Regions from separate parts of the Alloactinosynnema sp. L-07 genome, predicted to be linked through region 1. Evidence: riboswitches for the same ligand, from Rfam matches in the RefSeq annotation. Region 1 holds a riboswitch; the other holds the start of a gene.
The links. A riboswitch is a leader RNA that binds a small molecule or an ion and turns the genes downstream of it on or off. The one in region 1 is predicted to bind glycine.

Region 1 (4,056 bases):
TCGAATGTCCAATTCTCGCCGCGCTCATCGGGACGGTGTTAGGTGCCAGGCATGACCGCGCTGCTCGTCGACCGACTCGCCTACGCCTATCCCGACGGCAGGCAGGCCCTGTTCGGCGTCGACCTGCGGGTCGAAGCGGGGGAGCGGGTGGCGGTCCTGGGTCCCAACGGCGCAGGCAAGACCACTCTCGTCCTGCACCTCAACGGTGTGCTGACCGCCGGGTCCGGCCGGATCGAGGTCGCGGGTCTGCCGGTGGAGAAGGCCAACCTCAAGGAGATCCGCCGCCGCGTCGGCGTGGTCTTCCAGGACCCCGACGACCAGCTGTTCATGCCCACCGTCCGCGACGACGTCGCCTTCGGCCCGGCCAACTTCGGCCTGCGCGGCGACGAGCTGGACCTGCGGGTCAAGCAGGCGCTCGACGCGGTCGGGATGGCCGAGCACGCCGACCGCTCGCCCATGCACCTGTCCGGCGGGCAGCGCAGGCGCGTGGCGCTGGCCACGGTGCTGGCCTGCGACCCGGAGATCCTGGTCCTCGACGAGCCGTCGGCCAACCTGGAGCCGGTGGCCCGGCGCGAACTGGCCGAGGTGCTGCTCGGGTTGGAGCGCACGACGCTGATGGTCACCCACGACCTTCCTTACGCACTGCAACTGTGCCCACGCAGTGTGTTGATCGACGAAGGGGTCATCGTGGCCGACGGGCCGACCCGCGAACTGCTCGCCGACGCGTCGCTGCTGGCCGCGCACCGGCTGGAACTTCCGTTCGGCTTCCGGCTCGACTAGGGTTCGGCCCGACAACTGAATACCGGGCCGCACGAGCCGGAACGGGAGAGCCTCCACCGAGTTCGGGTGGGGCACCGAAGGAGCAAACTCCCCGGAAACTCTCAGGTAAACCTACCGTTCCAGGCCAGGCCACTCTGGAAAGCAGACGCGACCGTTCGCGTCTCACCCACGGTGCAAGCCGCGTTTCGCGGTGAAGCTCTCAGGTGCCATGACAGAGGGGGAGTTCCCAGTACGGGACAGGTGCGTCCTGTCGCGTCCGATGGAGGAGCTCCCGATGACCCTGTCCGCACTGTCAACCCCTGCACGCTCAACCCCAGCACAATCAACACAGCACGCTCAACCCCTGCACGCTCAACCCCAGCACGGATCGACCCCAGCACACTCAACACAGCATCCCTTAGCGCGGCGTTCTTGCGCCCGCCGTGCCACGCTGCGCTCAGTCATGTCAGCCGAGTCCGCTCGCGCGCCGAAGGAGACCGAACTTCCATGAGCAACCCCTCCCCGCTGCACGCGGTGCACGAGGCCCTAGGCGCCTCGTTCACCGACTTCGCAGGCTGGGCGATGCCGCTGCGCTACGGCAGCGAGCTGGCCGAGCACAAGGCGGTGCGCGAGGCGTCCGGGCTGTTCGACCTCAGCCACATGGGCGAGATCGAGCTGACCGGCCCCGAGGCCGCGCGGGCGCTGGACTACGCGCTGGTCGGCAACCTGTCCAAGGTCAAGCCGGGCAAGGCCCGCTACACCATGATCTGCGACGCCGACGGCGGCGTGCTCGACGACCTGGTCGTCTACCGGCTCGCCGACGACCACTTCATGGTGGTGGCCAACGCGTCCAACGCCGCGGTCGTCGCCGGTGAGCTGCGCGAGCGGGCCAAGGGCTTCACCGTCGAGGTCGAGGACCGCTCCGCCACCTGCGCGCTGATCGCCGTGCAGGGCCCGACGTCGGCCGACATCGTGCGCGCGGTGACCGGCGCCGACCTCGACGCGCTGGCGTACTACGCGAGCGTCCCGGCGACCGCCGCGGGCCACGACGTGCTGCTGGCCCGCACCGGATACACCGGCGAGGACGGCTTCGAGCTGTACTCCGAGGACAAGCACGCCGCCGACGTGTGGGCCGCGCTGACCGAGGCAGGCCAGGGGCACGGGATTGTCCCGTGCGGGCTGGCCTGCCGCGACACCCTGCGCCTGGAGGCCGGGATGCCGCTCTACGGCAACGAGCTCAGTGTCGAGCTGACCCCGTTCGACGCCGGTCTCGGCCGCGTCGTCAAGTTCGACAAGGGCGACTTCGTGGGCCGCGCGGCCCTGGAGACCCGCCGCGACGCCGACGTCGCCGAGAAGGTGCTCGTCGGCCTCAAGAGCGAGGGCAGGCGCGCGCCCCGACACGGGTACTCCGTGGTCGACAGCGACGGCGTCGAGGTCGGTACCGTGACCAGCGGCGCCCTCTCCCCGACGCTCGGCCACCCGATCGCCATGGCGTACGTGCCCACGGCGGTCAGCACGCCGGGCACGGCCCTGGCCGTCGACGTCCGTGGCTCGAAAACGCCGGTCGAGGTCGTCAAGCTGCCCTTCTACAAGCGTCCCGCCTGATCAGGAGAAAGAGAATGAGCAACCCGGAGAACCTCGGCTACACCGAGGAGCACGAATGGGTCGATCTCGCCGAGGCGAGCGCGACGGTCGGTGTCACCAAGTACGCCGCCGACGCACTCGGTGACGTCGTCTACGTGCAGCTCCCCGCGGTCGGCGAGAAGCTCACCAAGGGCGAGCCGTGTGGCGAGATCGAGTCGACCAAGTCGGTCAGCGACCTCTACGCCCCCGCCGACGGCGAGGTCGTGGAGATCAACGAGGCCGTCGTGGACACCCCCGAGCTGGTCAACACCGACCCGTTCGGCGACGGCTGGCTGTTCCGTATGCGCGTGGAGGACGAGCCCGAGCTGCTCGACGCCGCGGCGTACGCCGAGCTCACCAAAGAGGGGGATGCGTGAGTACTTTCGGTCAGTCGCTCGCTGAGGTCGACCCGGACGTCGCCGCCGCGGTCAACGCCGAGCTGCACCGCCAGCAGTCGACCCTGGAGATGATCGCCTCGGAGAACTTCGCCCCGGTGGGCGTGCTCGAGGCACAGGGCTCGGTGCTGACCAACAAGTACGCCGAGGGCTACCCGGGCCGCCGCTACTACGGCGGCTGCGAGCACGTCGACGTCGTCGAGAAGCTCGCGATCGACCGGATCAAGTCGCTCTTCGGCGCCAAGTTCGCCAACGTCCAGCCGCACTCGGGCGCGCAGGCGAACGCGGCGGCCATGTTCGCGGTCCTCAACCCCGGTGACACGATCCTGGGTCTGGACCTCGCGCACGGCGGGCACCTGACGCACGGCATGAAGATCAATTTCTCGGGCAAGCTCTACAACGTCGTCGCCTACAAGGTCGACACCGAGACCGGCCTGGTCGACATGGCCGAGGTCGAGCGCCTGGCCGTCGAGGCCAAGCCGAAGCTGATCATCGCAGGGTGGTCGGCCTACCCGCGTCAGCTCGACTTCGCCGAGTTCCGCCGCATCGCCGACTCGGTCGGCGCGCTGCTCATGGTGGACATGGCGCACTTCGCCGGTCTGGTGGCCGCGGGTCTGCACCCCAACCCGGTGCCGCACGCCCACCTGACCACCACGACCACGCACAAGACCCTCGGCGGACCCCGGGGCGGCGTGGTGCTGACCAACGACAAGGACCTGGCCAAGAAGGTCAACTCCGCGGTGTTCCCCGGCCAGCAGGGTGGCCCGCTGGAGCACGTGATCGCGGCCAAGGCGGTCTCGTTCAAGATCGCCGCGTCCGAGGAGTTCGCCGAGCGCCAGCGGCGCGTGCTGGCGGGTGCCAAGATCCTGGCCGAGCGGCTCACCCAGGCCGACTGCGCCGAGGCGGGCGTCAAGGTCCTCACCGGCGGCACCGACGTGCACTTGGTGCTGGTCGACCTGGTCAACTCCCAGCTCGACGGCCAGCAGGCCGAGGACCGGCTGCACTCGGTGGGCATCACGGTCAACCGCAACGCGGTCCCCAATGACCCCCGTCCCCCTATGGTTACCTCCGGCCTGCGCATCGGCACTCCCGCGCTGGCCACCCGCGGCTTCGACGCCGAGGACTTCGCTGAGGTCTCCGACATCATCGCGGTCGCGTTGCGGCCCGATTTCGACGATGCGACCAAGGAGGCTCTGCGCGACCGCGTGGACCTGTTGGTCAAGCGTCGCCCGCTGTACCCGGAATTAGGCTGAGCCAAGCGACTCGGGCCGCGTGACCC
Region 2 (4,056 bases), 2.4 Mb from region 1:
GACTTCCGAGGCGCTGACACATAGTGGTCCGGCCCCGATGCGGACCCTTGCGCGCGGAACCGGCGTGTCGCGCACCCGCGCGTCGCGTTGACCTGTCCGCGTGCCCGACTTACCGTCAGCTATAGCGCATCGCCGGTCCGACCGCCGCAGAGGCACCCAGGACCGGTCGATACGCATGGCCGGCGGTTCCCCACAGTGGAGCGGGCGGTCTCGTTCGACGGCCAGTGTGGCCGGACGAGGGGAGGCAGCGTGTTCGAGGAAGGTCCCGTCGGGGCTGATACCGGAGAGCAGGGCGAACTGTTCCCGGATGCCTCACTGCCCGACGAGTTCGTCGGCTACCGGGGTCCTGCCGCGTGCCAGATCGCGGGCATCACCTACCGGCAGCTCGACTACTGGGCCCGCACTGACCTGGTCGTTCCCACTGTGCGCGGCGCGCACGGCTCGGGTTCCCAGCGGCTCTACTCGTTCAAGGACGTCCTGGTGCTCAAGGTCGTCAAGCGCCTGCTCGACACCGGCGTCTCGCTGCAGAACATCCGCGTCGCCGTCGAGACCCTGCGCAAGCACGGGGTGCGCGACCTGGCCCGGATCACGCTGTTCAGCGACGGCACCACGGTCTACGAGTGCACGTCGCCAGAGGAGGTCGTCGACCTGCTCCAGGGCGGTCAGGGCGTCTTCGGCATCGCGGTCTCCGGCGCGATCCGGGAGATCAGCGGCACCATCCACGAGTTCCCGGCCGAGCGTGCCGACGGCGTCGAGCTGCCGCACCACTCCGAGGACGAGCTGACCCAACGCCGGAAAGCCAGAAACGTCGGTTAGGTGCGGGTGAACGGCCTGGTCGAGGTCAGCCTGGTGAATCCTGCCCGGCGCAGGATCGGCTCGCTCGTGGGCAGGGCGTCGACCTGTAGGTAGCGGAACCCGCGAGCTTGGGCGCGGCGGGCGCGGTGGCTGACCACGGCTTTGTAGACCCCTTTGCCGCGCCACTCGGGCAGCGTGCCGCCGCCCCACAGGCCGGCGAAGTCTGTGCCCACGTAGTAGTCGGTCCGCGCCGCGCACACGACCTCGCCATCCGCGACGGCCAACACCACGTCGAGCGTGCCGGGTGCCGCTGCCAGCAGTTGGGCGCGCAGCTTGGTCATGTCCTTGTCGAAGACGCGTTGGTGCAGTTCCGTGGCCTGCGAGATGCCCGCCGGGGTGGTCGCGTCGACGATCTCGACCCCGGCGGGCGGGGCGAAGTCGGGGACCTCGGCGGCCTCGGCGACGAGCACCGCCTCCAGGTCGTCGGGCACCAGTCCGGCCGCGACGAGCCGGTCCGGGAGATCGGCGGGCTGGTCGTGGCTGTAGTACTTCCACTCATAGTCCCCGGTGATCCGCGGCAGTTCGGCGGCGATGGCCGCGTCGGCGGTGGCCTCGTCTAGATCGGTCCACACCACACCCTGCCAGCTGTGCGCGGCCGTGCTGACATGGCGGATCAGCCGCAGCTCCCGTTCGACCGTGGTGGCGTCGTCGCCGGGCGGAAGTTCACGCCTGAGTTGCCGGTCGAACGCGGAGAGTGCCGCTGCGGTATCCATTCGGCAAGTGGAACCTGGACACAGCACTCTGGGCAAATGAGTTAGCGACCCGTCCGTCTAGACTCAAGGGCAGTCGTCGCTGAACCCACGCGGGAGAGATCGAGCGGTCACCCGACCGACTCGACGCCGAAGGAGCAAATCCTCCCCGGAACCTCTCAGGCAAAAGGACCGCGTGGGCGAGACGCCTCTGGAAAGCGGGCTGCCCTCGGGCGGCCCCGCCGAAGGTGCAAGTCCGGATGTTCGGGCGAAGCTCTCAGGCGCCCGGGTTCAACGGGCACGGACAGAGGGGGAGGGCTAGCGGGCACCCCACCCGCTTCAGGCCCGACCCCGTTCGCCGGAGGAGCTGCACTGATGACACGGATCCCCCTCGCCGCGCTCGAGCACGGCACCCTGTTCGCCGACCGCCACGTCGGTCCCCGTCCGGCCGAGCTGGCCCGGATCCTCGACGTCATCGGCGTCGGGTCGCTGGAGGAACTGGCCCAGCGCGCGGTGCCGGAGTCCATCCGCGACGGCGAACTCGCCATCGACCTGCCCGCGCCCGCCACGGAGCAGGGCTCGCTGGCCGAGCTGCGTGAGCTGGCGGCCCGCAACCAGACGCTCACCCAGATGATCGGCCTGGGCTACTACGGCACCGTCACCCCGCCGGTGATCCGCCGCAACGTGCTGGAGAGCCCCGCCTGGTACACCGCCTACACGCCGTACCAGCCCGAGATCTCCCAGGGCAGGCTTGAGGCGCTCATCAACTTCCAGACCATGGTCGCCGACCTGGCCGGTCTGCCCACCGCCAACGCCTCGATGCTCGACGAGTCGACCGCGGCCGCCGAGGCGATGACGCTGGTGCGGCGCGCGGGCAAGTCGAAGTCGGCGCGGTTCGTCATCGACGCCGACACCTTCCCGCAGACCATCGCGGTCATCGAGACCCGCGCGGAGCCGCTGGGCATCGAGATCGTCGTCGCGGACCTGGCCGACGGGCTGCCCGCAGGCGACTTCTTCGGCGTCCTGCTGTCGTACCCGGGTGCCAGCGGCGCCGTGCGTGACCACGCAGGCCTGATCGCCGAGGCGCACGAGCGCGGCGCGAAGGTCGCCGTCACCGCCGACCTGCTGTCGCTGACCCTGCTGCGCGCGCCGGGCGAGATCGGCGCCGACGTCGTCGTCGGCACCACGCAGCGCTTCGGCGTGCCGATGGGCTTCGGCGGACCGCACGCCGGGTACATGGCCGTCAGCGCGGGCCTGGAGCGGCAGCTGCCCGGCCGCCTGGTCGGCGTGAGCACCGACGCCGACGGCAACCTGGCCTACCGGCTGGCGCTGCAGACCCGGGAGCAGCACATCCGCCGGGAGAAGGCCACCTCGAACATCTGCACCGCGCAGGTGCTGCTCGCCGTGGTCGCGTCGATGTACGCGGTCTACCACGGCCCCGACGGTCTGAAGGCCATCGCGACCAGGGCACACCGGATGGCGACGGTCCTCGCCGCCGGGCTGCACAACGGCGGGATCGACATCGTCCACGGCGACTTCTTCGACACCGTCCTGGCGCGCGTGCACGGCACCGCCGCCGACATCGTCGCCGCCGCCCGCGACCTGGGTGTCAACCTGCGGCTGGTCGACGCCGACCACGTCGGCATCGCCTGCGACGAGACCACCTCGCGCGAGACGCTGGCGCTGGTCTGGCAGGCCTTCGGCGTGACCGCCGACGCCGACGCGCTCGACATCGACACCGCCGACGCCATCCCGGCCGCGCTGGTCCGCACGTCGGAGTACCTGACCCACCCGGTGTTCAGCACGCACCGCTCGGAGACCGCGCTGCTGCGCTACCTGCGCGCCCTGTCCGACAAGGACGTCGCGCTCGACCGCAGCATGATCCCACTGGGCTCCTGCACGATGAAGCTCAACGCCACCGCGGAGATGGAGCCGATCACCTGGCCCGCCTTCGCCGACCTGCACCCGTTCGCCCCGGCCGACCAGGCCGAGGGCATCCTGCGGGTCGTCACCGACCTGGAGGGCTGGCTGGCCCAGGTCACCGGCTACGACGCGGTCAGCCTGCAGCCCAACGCGGGCAGCCAGGGCGAGTTCGCGGGCCTGCTGGCCATCCGCGCCTACCACCGCTCGCAGGGCCACGGCGAGCGTGACGTCTGCCTGATCCCGTCGAGCGCGCACGGCACCAACGCCGCCAGCGCGGTCATGGCGGGCATGCGGGTCGCGGTCGTCAAGTGCGACGACTCGGGCAACATCGACCTCGACCACCTGCGCGCCAGCGTCGAGGAGCACAAGGCCGACCTCGCCGCCATCATGATCACCTACCCGTCCACCCACGGCGTGTACGAGGACACCGTGCGCGAGGTCTGCGGCCTGGTGCACGACGCGGGCGGTCAGGTCTATGTGGACGGTGCGAACCTCAACGCCCTCATCGGACTCGCGCGCTACGGCAAGTTCGGTTCGGATGTCTCGCACCTGAACCTGCACAAGACCTTCTGCATCCCGCACGGCGGCG

Region 2: another riboswitch for glycine. It lies ahead of gcvP (aminomethyl-transferring glycine dehydrogenase); the one in region 1 lies ahead of gcvT (glycine cleavage system aminomethyltransferase GcvT).

Annotation. Positions count from the first base shown of each region.
Region 1 covers NZ_LN850107.1:3,547,865-3,551,920, reverse strand. Annotated here, with positions in the region: gene BN1701_RS15505 (energy-coupling factor ABC transporter ATP-binding protein) at 52-780, shown strand; glycine riboswitch at 813-907, shown strand; gene gcvT (glycine cleavage system aminomethyltransferase GcvT) at 1,267-2,364, shown strand; gene gcvH (glycine cleavage system protein GcvH) at 2,379-2,759, shown strand; gene glyA (serine hydroxymethyltransferase) at 2,756-4,030, shown strand.
Region 2 covers NZ_LN850107.1:1,170,043-1,174,098, forward strand. Annotated here, with positions in the region: gene BN1701_RS05625 (bifunctional nuclease family protein) at 1-24, shown strand, start outside; gene BN1701_RS05630 (MerR family transcriptional regulator) at 250-816, shown strand; gene BN1701_RS05635 (GNAT family N-acetyltransferase) at 813-1,568, opposite strand; glycine riboswitch at 1,649-1,749, shown strand; gene gcvP (aminomethyl-transferring glycine dehydrogenase) at 1,920-4,056, shown strand, end outside.